2 regions of the Oleiphilus sp. HI0066 genome follow, and region 1 is predicted to be linked to the other one. Evidence: predicted binding sites of a transcription regulator. Region 1 holds the regulator's gene; the other holds the start of a gene.
The links. Region 1 encodes sigma-54, which starts transcription at its own class of promoters, with help from an activator protein. Its sites were predicted from a motif close to TGGCACNNNNNTTGCTNT; they were not measured.
Positions count from the first base shown of each region.

Region 2: A3738_RS11400 (putative urea ABC transporter substrate-binding protein) is a predicted target of sigma-54. The motif match lies at 4,388-4,405, and genes of this name have one in related genera.

Region 1 is NZ_LWFH01001211.1:15,864-23,482, forward strand. It holds gene mgtE (magnesium transporter) at 1-705, opposite strand, end outside; gene A3738_RS16650 (HPr family phosphocarrier protein) at 818-1,087, opposite strand; gene rapZ (RNase adapter RapZ) at 1,129-2,004, opposite strand; gene ptsN (PTS IIA-like nitrogen regulatory protein PtsN) at 2,026-2,490, opposite strand; gene hpf (ribosome hibernation-promoting factor, HPF/YfiA family) at 2,514-2,816, opposite strand; gene A3738_RS16670 (RNA polymerase factor sigma-54) at 2,893-4,395, opposite strand; gene lptB (LPS export ABC transporter ATP-binding protein) at 4,580-5,305, opposite strand; gene lptA (lipopolysaccharide transport periplasmic protein LptA) at 5,286-5,870, opposite strand; gene lptC (LPS export ABC transporter periplasmic protein LptC) at 5,854-6,426, opposite strand; gene A3738_RS16690 (HAD family hydrolase) at 6,428-6,970, opposite strand; gene A3738_RS16695 (KpsF/GutQ family sugar-phosphate isomerase) at 6,967-7,619, opposite strand, start outside.
Region 2 is NZ_LWFH01001000.1:18,248-25,866, forward strand. It holds gene A3738_RS11380 (urea amidolyase associated protein UAAP2) at 1-601, opposite strand, end outside; gene A3738_RS11385 (urea amidolyase associated protein UAAP1) at 598-1,338, opposite strand; gene A3738_RS11390 (ABC transporter ATP-binding protein) at 1,428-2,246, opposite strand; gene A3738_RS11395 (ABC transporter permease) at 2,257-3,069, opposite strand; gene A3738_RS11400 (putative urea ABC transporter substrate-binding protein) at 3,109-4,149, opposite strand; guanidine-I (ykkC/yxkD leader) riboswitch at 4,207-4,338, opposite strand; gene A3738_RS11405 (APC family permease) at 4,691-5,899, shown strand; gene A3738_RS11410 (alpha/beta fold hydrolase) at 5,967-6,815, shown strand; gene A3738_RS11415 (hotdog fold domain-containing protein) at 6,854-7,291, shown strand; gene A3738_RS11420 (hypothetical protein) at 7,288-7,619, opposite strand, start outside.

The DNA of each region.
Region 1 (7,619 bases):
GGTGACCAAGTCCTGACGTTCGAATACATTCGCGACTTCGCTATCTGGCATATTGACGTTGATTGTCGTGATGTCTGTTTCCATGACCTCACGAACCGTAGCACTTGGGCTAGATACCAACATCGTAGTTAGTGGAAGGATACCGACCAAAACACCATTTCGGCTAACAACGAGAAGACTATCTGTCATCTCGGGTAGGCTTCGGTGTCTTCGCAAGTAGCGCAGAACAACGTCCATTGTGATGTCCGCACGGATAGTTACCGTGTCGGTGTTCATCAGGCCACCGGCAGTATCTTCCTCGTAGGCGAGGACTTCCTCGACACGTTCCCGGTCTTGGCTGTCCATGGAGTCTAGGACTTCGCCAATGACAGCTTCAGGTAGGTTCTGCAGTATGTCTGCTAGGTCATCTGTATCGAGATCTTCGGTGGCGTCGATAAGTTCTTGCGCATTTAACTTGCTCAAGAAATAGGCTTGGACGTCTTCGCTTAGGTCTTGAAGAACCTCTCCGCGATAATCATCATCGACGAGCTGCCAAATAATATTACGCTGTTTAGGTGGAGAAGACTCGATGAGGTGAGCGACATCGCTCGTCGATAAGCTCTTATTAATAATGCGAGCTACTTGCTTCAGAGAGCCGGCTTCAATGGCATCCGAAATGGAGCGCCAGTGTTGCTCTGGTGTCTGATTGTTAGAGTAGCTTGCCATGGGAACGCCGAAAGTTTGTTTAAGCTATGAGTATAGCGTATGGCGTGCAGATCGGTTGATTAATTTCTTAAGAAAACAATGGCTTAATAGGATAAGTTATAACGAATTAGAGTTAACTTTCTTCATCAAACCGATTATTGATCAATGTTTTCAAGGCATTCATGGCTTGCTCTTCATCCGCGCCATCAACAGTAATCGTTATCTGGGTGCCCTTGCTGGCTGCAAGCATCATGACAGACATGATGCTTTTTCCGTCAACTTCTCTATCGTCTTTTGTGATGGTAAAACTGCTTTCAAAATGACCGGTGCATTCCACGAATTTGGCTGCTGCTCGGGCATGCAGTCCAAGATCATTGATAATTTCGACAGTTTCGCGAAGCATTCGATTCCCTTTGAAGTCTCAGTGTTTTCTTAGAATTTATTTTATTGGGTTTTCATTGGAGCGGATAGTTCTTTGTGGCGAATCAACACGCTTTTGTGAGATTGCTTAAAGTATGCTCCGATTTTTTCGCATAAATAAACGCTACGATGCTGGCCGCCTGTGCAGCCAATGGCAATTGTCATATAGCTGCGGTTATTTGAGGCGAATTGATCAATCCACTTGTCGAGGAAAGTAATAATTGAAGACTCCATTTCCTCGACTTCTGAATGTGAACTTAAGAAATCTTCAACAGGTTTGTCGAGCCCCGTGAATACGCGTAGAGATGGGTCCCAGTACGGATTAGGGAGGCATCGAACGTCAAAAACATAATCTGCATCGCTAGGCACGCCGTGTTTGAATCCAAACGATTGGAATAGTAGGGCCATTTCTTGTGTAGCTCTGCCTGCTACTCGTAGTTTGATATGGTCACGCAATTCATACAAAGACATGTCGCTTGTATTTATATTGAGGTCAGCCTGCCTGGAAATGGGTTCTAATAAAACGCTCTCTTTGTTGATGGCTTCGCTTAAGGAAATGTCGGGAGAGCTTAAAGGGTGTTTTCTTCGTGTCGCATGAAAGCGCTTTATGAGTGTTTCGCTATCCGCGTCAAGAAAGATAATGTCTGTTTCGATATTCTGATTTTGAAAGGCTTGATAAAAAGCAGGGAAGTTTTCTATGCCGCTTTGTAGGTTGCGGGCATCAATGCTCACGGCAACTTTTGCCAAGCGCTCATCTGTTTGTCTTGCTGATTGTGAGCCAAGCTCTAAGAGCAAACCGACAGGTAGGTTGTCGATGCAGTAATAGCCTAAGTCTTCTAAAACATGGAGGGCAGTACTCTTACCTGAGCCCGATCGGCCACTAATAATTACGAGTTTCATGGTGCCTCCACAGTAAGGCAGTTAGCTTTCAGTCATTAACGTATAAAGCTCAGAATCAGATGATGCAGCACGTAGTTTATTGCAAAAAGAAGAGTCATTAAATCTTTCCGCTATTTGGCTAAGTAACTCTAAATGTTCGCTGCTTGCTTCTTTAGGAACGATCAGAACAAACAGTAGATTAACTGGTTGGTTGTCGATTGCGTCAAACGCGATATCTTGTTCAAGTGTAAATAATGCGCCTATGACTTTTGAGCATCTCAACATTCTGCTGTGAGGGATGGCAATTCCTTGTCCGATTCCAGTGCTACCTAATTTCTCACGGGCAATTAGATTTTCGAATAAATCTTCTTCAGACAGCTCGGGGATTTCTTGTGAAATTGCAGCTGCGATATGCTCTAGTGTTTTTTTCTTGCTAGTGCCCGGGAAACTGACGCGAGTCAGTCCCGGAACAAGAATAGAGCTAATAGTAATTGAACCTTCGTTCATTTTTCTTCCAATACTACGAGTAGCTACACGGCCCCATGCGAGCGCGCAACTTGTTTTTCTTTGTGTTTCAGTATCTGTCGATCAAGCTTGTCTATAAGCTTATCGATAGATGTATACATATCTTCGTCTTCTGCAGTACCGTGAATGTCTGCGCCGCTAATGTGAAGTGTGGCTTCCGCAATTTGTCTTAGCTTTTCCACTGAAAGGGTGACCTGCACATTTGTTATACCGTCCACGTGACGCTCAAGCTTCTCTAGCTTGTCAGTAACGTAGTTTTTCATTGAATCTGTTAGTTCAACGTGGTGACCGGTGATGTTTACTTGCATAAATGTCTCCTTGTTGGTTTTTTGCGGAAGAAATTTCCGCGGATGCTTCTAACAAGTCTTGCGAATATACAGCTTCTTACATTAAACGCTTCCTTTCGTTAGAAGGCGGGATTGACATCGCTTCGCGGTACTTTGCAATAGTACGGCGAGCAACGTTAATGCCTTGATCTTTGAGTAGGTCTGCAATTTTGCTGTCGCTAAGAGGTTTCTTAGGATTTTCAGCAGCAATTAATTTTTTAATGATAGCGCGTATTGCCGTCGATGAGCATTCGCCGCCAGAAGTCGTCCCAACATGGCTTGAGAAGAAGTACTTCAGCTCAAAGATGCCACGCGGTGTGTGCATATACTTTTGCGTTGTTACGCGAGAAATTGTGGATTCATGCATATCAACTGCTTGGGCTATATCATGGAGAATAAGCGGTTTCATTGCTTCTTCACCATAGTCTAAAAAGCCTTGTTGATGTGCAACAATTTTGCTTGCAACTTTGAGCAAAGTCTCGTTTCTGCTTTGGAGGCTTTTTATAAACCACTTAGCTTCTTGAAGTTGGTCCTTCATGAAGTTGTTGTCGTTGCTATTATCTGCACGTTTTATAAAGCCAGCGTAGCTGTTGTTTACGCGAATCTTAGGTGCGATTTCTGGATTGAGCTCTACTTTCCAGCGCCCATTTACCTTTTTCACCACGACGTCGGGAACAACGTATTCTGGTTCCGCTTGAATCACTGACTCGCCTGGGCGAGGGTTTAGCGATTGGATCAAGCGAAGAACTTCTTTCAAATCGTCTTCTTTAAGACGACTTCTTCTGATGAGCTGTGCGTAATCGCGACTACCCAGCAGATTGATATAGTGGCTGACGACAAGCTTGGCTTGCGGTAGCCACTCAGTGTCGGGATCTAGTTGACGTAACTGAAGCATTAGACATTCTTGAAGGTCTTTTGCGCCCACGCCTGCTGGGTCAAAATGTTGAACACGCTTCAGAACTGCGTGAACTTCTTCTAGTTCGACTGGATCTTCATCTTCTTCGTTAAATAGACCTTGATGAATATCTTCAATGGTATTTTGTAGATAGCCTTCCATGTCAATCGCATCAATAATTGTTTCTGCAATTAAACGATCGCGGTCAGAAAATGGTGTTAGATTAAGTTGCCATAGCAGGTGATCATTCAGAGACTCGCTAATTGAATTTCTGCTTTCGAAATCGCTGTCGTTCTCATCTGGCATTGTGCCAGAGCTTGCTGGGCCACTTGTTTGGTAGATGTCTTCCCATGCAGTATCGACAGGTAAATCGGTTGGTATCGAATCGCTAAATTCATCGCGTTCGCTTTCGTGAAGATCTCGTGATGGCTCGACTTCTGAATTTGATACTTCGCTAGATTGTTCATTTTTTGAATTTTGCTCTGACTCGCTATTTGGCGTCTCAGGACTGTCTTCAATCATTTCTAGCATTGGGTTTGATTCCAATGCTTCTTGGATTTCCGCCTGAAGATCTAGAGTCGATAGCTGAAGCAGTTTAATAGCCTGCTGCAGCTGGGGCGTCATTGTAAGACTTTGCCCCATTTTGAGTTGTAGGGATGCCTTCATTACCATCAGTCGGTCATCCTAACTTTTTCAGTGTTTTTGTCATTGTCGAACGAATTCTCTATGTGCTTGTCCAGCACGTAATGTCATATCTTCTATTTTAAGAACTTCCGAGAAGAATTTGAACGAGTTTTTGATGAACTTAGTTAAACCTTTTTTCACTGGTAATTGCACAGGGAATTTGGTTTTAAATTGTAAATTCATCGCCAAGGTAAACCTCGCGCACCTTTTTGTTCTCTAATACTTGCTCAGACGAGCCTGATGCAATGATGTGTCCATTGCCAACAATATAGGCTTGTTCGCAAATGTCTAAGGTCTCTCTCACGTTGTGGTCGGTGATAAGTACGCCAATATCTCGGTCGCGAACTTGTCGCACTATTTGCTTGATGTCGCTTACTGAAATTGGATCAACCCCTGCAAAAGGTTCATCTAGTAGAATGAAATCTGGCTCCATTGCGAGAGCTCTCGCAATCTCGACGCGACGGCGCTCGCCCCCGGATAAAGCCATACCTTGGCTGTCGCGAATATGTTCTATATGAAATTCTTTTAGTAATTGATCGGCTTTTTCGCGTTGTTCGGCCTTGCTTAATTCTTTTCTCGTTTGCAGAACGCTCAGAATATTTTCATATACAGTAAGTTTTCGAAATATTGATGCTTCTTGTGGTAAGTAACCAATACCGGCTTTTGCGCGCCCATGCATTGGCATGTTGCTAATGTCTCTGTCATCAATGAGGATTTGGCCCTTATCCTTGGATACTAGGCCAACGATCATGTAAAAGCAGGTAGTCTTACCCGCGCCGTTCGGACCAAGCAAGCCAACAATTTGTCCTGTTTTGATTTCAAGCGATACGTCGATAACAACTTGTCGTTTTTTGTAGGCTTTAGCAAGATGCTTAGCTTGAAGTGTCTTCATTAGGATTCGCTTGGTCTAGATTGTCGTTGGTTTGTGAATCGGAGTTTTCACTTGAAGGCTCAGATGCTTGAGGGAAGTACTGAATCTTCACTCGTTTGCCACTATCTTGATCCCCTTTGGCGCGAATTGCTTTGTCCATGATGTCGTATTCAATGCGATTTCCGGAAAACGAATTGGTGTCCTGGGCGAGTGTGGCGTTGCCGTTAAAAATCAAAACAGCATCTTTTGCTTTATACGTGATTTGTTCAGCTTGGCCGCTGGTGTTTTGAATATTGCTACTGGCGTCTGTTTGCTTGAATGTCGCGGGTGTACCATTCGCAATGATTTGTGTTACGGCGCGTTCACGAGCAAAAACACTGATGTTATCTGCGGTGAGTGTTGTCGAACCCTGGCGAATGATAACGTTGCCGCGATAGGTCGAAAAACCCTGTGAATCATCGATCACGGCACTGTCGGATTCAATTTCAATAGGTTGGGTTCGATCTACGTCAATGCTGTGAGCATTGTGCGTGGCAGTGAGTAAAAATAAAGTGACTAGAGCTAGGCTATTAATTCGCCAAGTCATAAATACCTCTAACGCGTTGAGAGAGTTCGATTTTTCGATCGTTGAGCGATGCTTCTAATCCGATAGATTTAAGCGTGCTTTTATCCTGAGTAATACTAACTTCGCGATCAGTAGATATAAAGTCATTGCGTGTATCGATATTCAGGTCTTGGGTAAGGATTGTTGTGATTTGTCCTTCTGAGCTAGTACGAGAAAGCTTGACCCGATCCTCTAGATATAGGTTTCCAGTATCGGCGTTAAATTGCCCTGATTCTGCGTTAAGTCTTAATTTGTCGCCTTGCTCATTGGTATACCAAATGGTTGGAGATTCTGTCGTAATCAGGGCATCATCTTTAAAGTAGAGAGACTTATCTGCTTTGACTTCTAGTTCTAGTTCGCCTGATTCTCCGAATTCCCGTAGGTAGGTATTGTTAGCGAAAGCAAAAGGTTTCTTTTCATTGCTGAATAGTTCTGGCGTCTCAGTTTGTGTAATGTCGCTGGTGTAGAACAGGCTTACCCCGACCAGTAAGATGACCGCCAATAATGAGAATTTTGATCGTTTAAAGGTTTTGCTCATATCACTTTTTTAAAAATGATTGATGAATGTCGTCGAGTAAACCTTGCGCTGATAGTATGAAGTCGCATGCCTCTCTTACGGCGCCATGGCCTCCGCTTGTTTGTGTGCACATGTCTGCATGTTCTTTCACAAAGCTATGCGCGTTCGGGACGGTGATGCCAAGGCCGCAGTGCTTGATGGCAGATAGGTCAGGCAAATCATCTCCCATATAGGCGCATTGCTCCCAGTCGAGTCCCAATTCTTGGCGAATATCATCAAGTGCAATCTTTTTGTCTTCGCGTCCTTGAACTAAATGCTTGATACCTAAGTCTCTTGCTCTGCGGGCGACAAGAGGCGAGTTCCTGCCCGTAATAATGGCAACTTCAATACCGTTTTGTTGGAGGAGCTTAATGCCGTGGCCGTCGAGTGTGCAAAACGCTTTTAGCTCGTCGCCTTGAGCAGAAAAAACAATTTTTCCGTCGCTTAATACGCCATCAACGTCGAGACCTAAAAGTTTGATCTTGTTTGCAGCATTTTTCGCTGCTTCGTTTATTGAATGGTTCATACGACACCCGCTTTCAAAAGGTCGTGCATATGGATCACGCCAACTAGTTTGTTCTCTTCATCAGATACCAAAAGCCCTGTGATCTTGTATTCTTCCATGACTTGCAATGCTTCGGCGGCGAGCGCCTTAGACTGAATCGTTTTGCAGTTCTTGGTCATTACTTTTGAGATCTCTGTGTTGTGAAGATCTAGCTTGTCATCAAAGGCGCGTCGAAGGTCGCCGTCTGTGAAGAGGCCTTGAATCTCGTTAGCATCATTCACAATCGCTGTGAGGCCAAAGCCTTTATCCGATATTTCAAATAGCCCTTCGGTCAGGGGTGTAGCAGGGCTGACTTCTGGAATTCTGTCACCTGTGTGCATCAGTTGCTCCACAGTCAATAGCAACTTACGCCCAAGGCTTCCGCCTGGATGAGAGAAGGCAAAGTCTTCTTCTGAAAAGCCTCTAGCTTCAAGAAGTGCAACAGCAAGCGCGTCACCAAGGGCTAGCGTCACGGTTGTACTTGATGTTGGGGCAAGTCCCAGGGGGCAAGCTTCTTTGCTGATGCTTATATCTAATGAAACATCACTAGCTGTCGCGAGTGCGGAGCTTTGCTTGCCTGTCATGCTGATGAGTGGCGCGCCCATGCGTTTGATTAGAGGAAGAATAGTTA
Region 2 (7,619 bases), on a different contig from region 1:
AGCCATTGCAAGGGTTGTTAAGTTGCGGACAATTCGAAATAAGCACCACCACGTCCATCTCGGCGCGTAGCTCGACATATTTCCCAGCGCCAGAAATACCATCTTCGAAGGTTAAATCGCCCTCTTCTGTGACAGGGACGTTCATAAAGAAATTGATGTTATGACTGATATCGCGCTTCGTAATTCCGTACTGAGGATTCTCGGCAATCGCCAACATCCAGCTATCACGACAGGCGTGCATGCAACGCTTTTCGAGGTCATAGCGCACAGTATTGCTTTCCGTCGCACAAGCACCACCAAGGGTGTCGTGACGACCGCAAGTGTCAGCAACAATTTCAAGCATCACGTTATTAAAATTTGATCGAAGCTCTGAACCTGCAGTGAGGTAAACAGCACCCTGCTCGCGCACAGTATCCATCGCGCTGTAACGTTCAGTCGGGTTGTGTGCATTAAAAAACAAGGTGTCAGCGGCTTGGTTGCCTTCTAGGTCTAGAATACGGATGATTTCTCCCGCATTGACCACACCAATGTAATAGTCCCCTGCATCAACCACTTGTCGGGTCAGTGCATTTTCAGGAAGTAATGTGCTCTCAATAATCATGGCGTGCCCCCTAAGCCCAACTGATACAAGGCATTGTTTGCAAATCCTCGTCCATTTTCAGGGCGGAAATTCTTACAGTAATCATCTTCGGTGACAGGCAATGCCTCACCCAATTCAATTTTTACGTCCATTGTTGGGTAGCTTGAAGACTGATCTAAAGGATGTGGGCAGGTATGCAGCACAACAATGGAATCTATCTCCATACGCAAAGTCACTGAAGCACCTTGTGTATCTGCCGAGGCATCAAGTGCCATCTGACCTTCAGAATTTACCGAGACCTTACTAAACCAATTAATGTTTGCCGCCAAATCTGCGGGGCCCAAACCATATTTCGCAAGCTCTACTAAGGTCGCGTCGTGCCCATTTTGCAGCCAATCATTTCGATCTGTTTGATAGTCACGCGCACCCCAGCGCGCCTCAATATGAGAGGCATGAGAATTACCACAAACTGATTCGTGCCAGCCGAGAGAATCCTCAACGATCGAAGCGAAAATTCGCCCCATATCTGAATACAAGCAATTGCCTTTTGTGAGTTTAAATGTGTGCTGGCACTTGAGGGTATCAGGCGCGTTGTAGCGCTCTAATAAGTCCTCGGGGTTATAAAACAACATTCCAACGTTGGCGCCGCCAAGTAAGTCTGTTAGTCGTAAAATCGTGCCTTTACGTAAGCGAAAAGACCAATGTGAGCCTTCCGCAATTTGAGTGGTGTAAGAAATAGAACGGATGTACTCGCTCATAACTTGTCCTTACTTTCTTTTTTAATAGATGTAGCCGCGCAAAACACGACTGATTGCTAATGTCTCTTATTACTTCGATCTAAATAGGCTTATGCAACCTGTTGCGGAACAGGCCGAATGTCATCATCGATTTCTCGATATAGGTCATGATCAACCTGTCCTACCGCCAAATCGTAGGTAATGCCCGCGCCAAAGCGCTGAGGCGCTTGCTCGTCATGACGTAACTTATCGAAGACCCACAAACGTGTGCCAAGATAAAAACCTTCTTTCAGGTCATGTGTGACCATGAAGATAGTCAGCTTGTGCTCTTTCCATAGCTTGAGCACCAATGCGTGCATATCTGCACGTATACCCGGATCAAGCGCACCAAAAGGTTCATCCAATAACAGAATTCTCGGTTTACCAAGCAAGGCTTGTGCAATGGCCAAACGCTGCTTCATGCCACCAGATAACTCATGCGGGTATTTGTCGACCGCATAACTCAAGCCAACTTGATCTAGTATTTCTAAGGCTTCTTTTACCGCTTCTCTTCGCGCTTTGCCGAACAGCAAACCCGTAAAACCTTTACGCTGAAAACCTTTGCTTGTCACAACGTTTTCTAAAACCGTCATGTGCGGAAACACCGAATACTGCTGAAACACAATGCCCCGATCAGCTCCGGGTTCATTCGGGATAGGTTTGCCATCGAGCAAGATTTCTCCGCGGCTTGGCTCAACAGTTCCCAGTAACATGTTTAAGAAGGTGCTTTTGCCGCAGCCAGACGTGCCAACTAAGGTGACAAATTCACCCTGCTGTACGGTAACATCGAGCCCTTCAAGAACGACATTGTCGCCATAGGTTTTCCAAACCTTGTTCACCTGAAGCATCGGGGTATCAGACGTTTTTTCTATTGCTGAAGAATCAATCATGCTCATTGTCTTATGCTCTCTCATTCCAAGGGAACAACGTTTTGTTCAAGTGCTTTAAGCCTTGATCGATAAAGAACGCGAGCACAGTAATCCATGCGACATACGGCAAGATCACATCCATCGCCATATAACGTCTTACCAAGAAGATGCGGTAACCAAGCCCATCGGTTGAGGCTACGGCTTCAGCAGCAATCAGAAACAGCCACCCAGCACCTAACGATAAGCGCACTGCATCAATCAGTTTTGGAAGGATTTGTGGCAGTACCACACGCATTAAAATCTGACTCGTATTGGCACCTAAAGTCTGTGCTTTAACGAGTTGCTCGGGCGGAATCTCTTGTGTTCGTCGTTGAATATCACGCGCAATAAACGGCGTAATGCCGATGGCAATCAAGACAACTTTCGAGAGCTCACCTAGACCAAAAACGATGAACAAAATTGGCAGGATGGCTAAAGGAGGAATCAGTGAAACAACCGTCAGTAAAGGAGATACCCAAGCGGTAAACAAAGGCAAAGCGCCCGTTATTACTCCAACAAACAAGCCAATGGCCGCAGCGATTAATACACCTAGGCCAAGACGTGTGAGACTACTCGCTGTGTCCTGCCAAAAAACATAGTCGCCTGTGCGCTTGCTCGGTTCCAAGGCCATTCTTGATAAACCATCTCCAATCTGACTAAAACTCGGGAGGAGCTTGTCATTAGGATTCACTTCTAAACGCGCATCCGAACTCACCATATAAAGCACGATCATTAGCACGAAAGGTAGCAAGCCTAAGAACACTTTGAATGTTCTATCTGGCGTCTGGTTTATCAGTTTCTTCATGGCCTTGGCCTCACATCAATACAGGCATTCGTTTATGCTCTATAGCTTGCCGTCAGCAGCCATCTGCATGTAGCTTGGGTCAAAACGGAACTTCACGTTTGATGCATCACCGAAGGTACCTTTTGGCATTTCAATTCCGATAAATCCTGCATCTGGAGCACCTTCACCTAACAAGCCATGCTTGAAAGAAAACTCCGCAACATTTTCCATGGTGCTCACAAGAGCATCGCTATTTGTTAGTTCAAGAGCTTGCGCTGGCGTGTAGAACATTTCAGTACTTGCTAACTGTGCTTCATAACCAGTCAAGTCAGTACCTGATGCTTCTGCCATGTACGTTTTTGCTGAAGTCGCTGCATCATCAGAGCCACTCATTAAGCCCATGATTTCGTACCATGCACCCACTAAAGCTCTCCCAAGATCAGGGTTCGCAGCCAAGGTCTCTGTATTTATCACAAGCAAATCGATGATTTCACCTGGAATCATTGAAGAGTCGAATACTTTAGTGCTGTTTGGCATCGCTTCGATTTCGCTGAGCAAGGGATTCCATGTTGCAACCGATGTAACGTCATCTGTGCCATAAACAGCAACCATGTCTGCATCAGAGGTATTCACAACAGTGAGATCTTTTTCGGTTAAACCAACCGTTTCAAGACCACGTGCTAGCAAGTAATGCGATACGCTCAACTCAACCAAGTTAACGTTTTGGCCTTTGATGTCAGCTAGGGAATCTTTGCCTTTCAACACGATACCGTCGTTACCATTTGAGAAGTCACCAACTACGAGCGCCGTGCTATCTACACCACCTGCGGCTGGAATCGTAAGGGCATCCATGTTTGTCATCGTACAAGCCGCGAACTCGCCTGCAGAGTATTGGTTGATCGACTCGATGTAGTCATTAATCTGAACGACCTCAATATCGATACCGTATTTGTCGCCCCATTTCTTCACGATGCCTTGCTCGGCGCCATACGCCCAAGGCATCCAGCCGACATAAATCGACCAGCAAATTTTGAAGCTATCAGAAGCTTGTGAGACAGATGAAAGTGAGAACGCAAGAAGAAGTGCTGCGATACGTTTCATGGATTACCTCTCTTTTTGTTTGTATTACACGGAGTACCCTCGGCATACACCAAGCAAGTCTCCCGGGCTTTTATCCCGCCGTGTAACCCATGCTCTTCTCAGAGGAGAGGTCGAATGCTCTCGGACCAGTCGTTAAGCGATTGGCTGTTTGCCTTATTTTGCTTAACCGGAACCCTAGCGTTCTATTTGAAAACCAAATTGTGTTGCCCGGTATGACAAGGGTACGGACAGGTAGTGAGTTGCAAACGCTGCGCCAAGGAGTATTTTTTTATATATTTCATATATTTAAAAAATACTGAGGCCTAATCTAGTTCAGTAAACGATGCGCTCGAGCACCAGAATTATGCGCACCATAACACTGCGCACCAAAATAACTCATCACTCTATTTCGACATGAGCGAACGCGTACCATCCATGACAAGTGAAAAATGAAATTCCAAAACATCGCCTGAGTAATATGAATCGGCTTTGACTTGAGATAGCTCAAGTACCGGATTGCAATGCTTTGAAATACTGTAAAAAATAATCAGTGTTGATCAGCATGAACGAACAACAAACGCTCTCAAGAAAAGCCAATCTTCCTCTACTTCTCTTCCATGGTTTGGGAACCATACTCGGTGCAGGAATTTATGTTCTTGTCGGGAAAATAGCCGCAACGTCAGGAACACTCGCCCCCCTTGCATTCTTGGTCGCAGCTATTGTTGCAGGGATTACGGCACTCAGTTACTGCCAGCTGGTTGTCATGTTTCCCAAACGCTCGGGTGAAACGCATTATGTTGATGCGGCATTTCAACAACCCTTTCTAACGCGTGTCATTGGCTTACTCGTGGTCTTTACGGGCATTGTGTCTTGCGCAACGCTCGCCAATGGCTTCGTTGGCTATTTGCAGTCTTTTTATCCAATCGAAAGTTGGATTGCGATTTGTATCGTGGTGATAGAAATGAGTGCGATCGCTTTTTATGGCATTGCTGAATCACTATGGGCCGCAACAATCGTCACCCTTATTGAGATATCAGGTCTGGCTTTAGTCGTTTTTTATGGCGGCAGTCAGGTCGAACTCACAACCACCTCACTCAACGAACTATTTGTTCCGACTTCGACAAATGATTTCGGTTTAATTTTAGCCGGTGCTTTTCTAACCTTTTATGCATTCATTGGATTTGAAGACATGGTCAATATTGTTGAAGAGGTCAAAGAACCTGAACGCACGATGCCGCGTGCGATTATTCTCGCTTTGTTAATATCTTCGGTGATCTACATTGCTGTCGCGGTTGTGGCCATACTAGCCATGCCAATGGCAGAATTAGCCAATTCAGAGGCCCCTTTAAGAGCACTGTTAGAACGTTATGACACTAATCTAGGAAAATGGATTTCAGTGATCAGTTTATTTGCCATTATCAACGGGGTTCTCACCCAAATTATTATGGCATCGCGCGTACTTTACGGCATGGCGAATCAACAACGTGTACCACAAGTATTTGGCCTCATTTCTGAGAAAACCAAAACACCTTGGTTCGCGACATTCGCCGTAACTGGGGTAGTTTTAATGTTTGCCCTCGCGCTACCGCTCGTCACACTTGCTTCTTACAGAAGCTTTATTGTGCTGTGTGTTTTTACTCTCGTGAACGCATCTTTGGTTGTACTCAGACGAAACAAAATGACGAAAGACTTCACGTTAAAAACACCCGCTTACCCTTTGTTAGGAACCATTATCTGCATCGCCTTGCTCATCTTTAAAATCGCATATTAACGCTAGTTTGACGCACGATACTTAGGTAAGCTGACGCAAAACAAATTCCTTAGCTGTCAGCCCTCCTATGAAATTAACCACTACCCTCACGTGCCGAGATCATACATCGTTATTGATCAGTGAATTTAGCCCTGAAAATCCCCCACTCGGCACCATCGTTATTGCAAGTGCCTTCGGTGTAAACCAAAGTTTTTATTGGCCAATGGCCGAGTTCTTTGTCAAACAAGGCTATAAAGTGCTTTGCTTTGATTATCGAGGAACGGGCGATAACGAATCGCTAACGCGAGAAGACTTTGAGCTGAGTGAGTGGGGAACACAAGACATAGAAGGCGTGCTGCGTTATGCCATATCAAAGACCGATCAGGTGTATTTCATTGGCCATAGTATTGGCGGACAACTACTCGCCTTAGCCCCTTCGAGCGAGCAGCTTAAAAGTGCAGTATTTGTTGCCGCGAGCGCGCCCTACTGGAAGCGATGGCCACGCCTTGCGGATGGACTAAAAATTCGCGTCAATATTGGTTTTATCCTACCCATCGTAAGCAGAATTTATTCGCCATTCCCTGCTGACAAATTCGGGCTAGGCAATCAAAACCTGCCTTCAAAAGCCGTACAACAGTGGGCTAAATGGATGAGTAAACCAAACTATTTGCTGGATCCGAGTTTCGGGCTTGATTGCTCTCGTTTTTATTCAATGCAAATACCTATTTTGTCTTACGCATTCTCTGACGATGCGCTCGCGCCGAAAGAAAACATTAACCATCTTTTGCGTCAGTTCCACGAAGCTGATTGCGAACTAAAACTAGTTAAACCCAAAGATGTGGACGCGAAACACATCGGCCATACTGGAATGTTTAAAGCTAAATTTGAAAGCACCTTATGGAAAGAAACATTCGAGTTTCTGACAGCACACAACTAATACCCACTTCATTAAAAAATAAGAATAAGGCAACGATCATGAATCAGTATTTAAAGATGTTTGAACAAATGGGCGGAGAAGGCTTTTCAAAGGGCATTGCAACGGTTGCACCCTACTTCGAAAGCATCGACCCTTTGGTGACCGTATTACGCCCTGGCTATTGCGAAATGATTCTGAAGAACCAGAAGAAAGTGCAGAATCATCTTGGTTGTATACATGCCATCGCTATGTGCAATGCTGCAGAACTCGTTGGCGGAGTTACAACCGAAGTCTCAACACCAGAAGGTACACGCTGGATACCAGAAGGCATGAGCGTGAAATACCTCGTGAAGGCCAAAACCGACTTGATCGTAAAGTGTGAAGCTGACGATATTGATTTCACACAAGACGGAAAAATAGATGTGCCCGTCGCCGCCTATAACGACGAGGGCGTGAAGTGCTTTACAGCACTAATCACGATGAATGTGAAGCGTTAGTAGCGCAAAGACCACGACAAACCAAAGGTCCGCGCATCATTCAAGTTGAAATCATCACTGATTAAACCAACGTTCCACGCCTGCGACTGTAAATTGAGTTCTAGTGCCTGCGTTTTTAGATCAATGACAGTTTTAACACCGAGACTTTCAGTAACTTTATAGCCGAAACCCAAGGACGGGTAGGTATAATCATCATAGTGAAAAACACCTGCATAAACGTCCCAGAGTTCATCAAAACCGTATAAAAACTCTGCATCGTATCGAGGTTCGAGTTTTAAACGGTGATCACGATAGTCTTCAACGCCAGTCAAAATGGGTTTTACGTCAA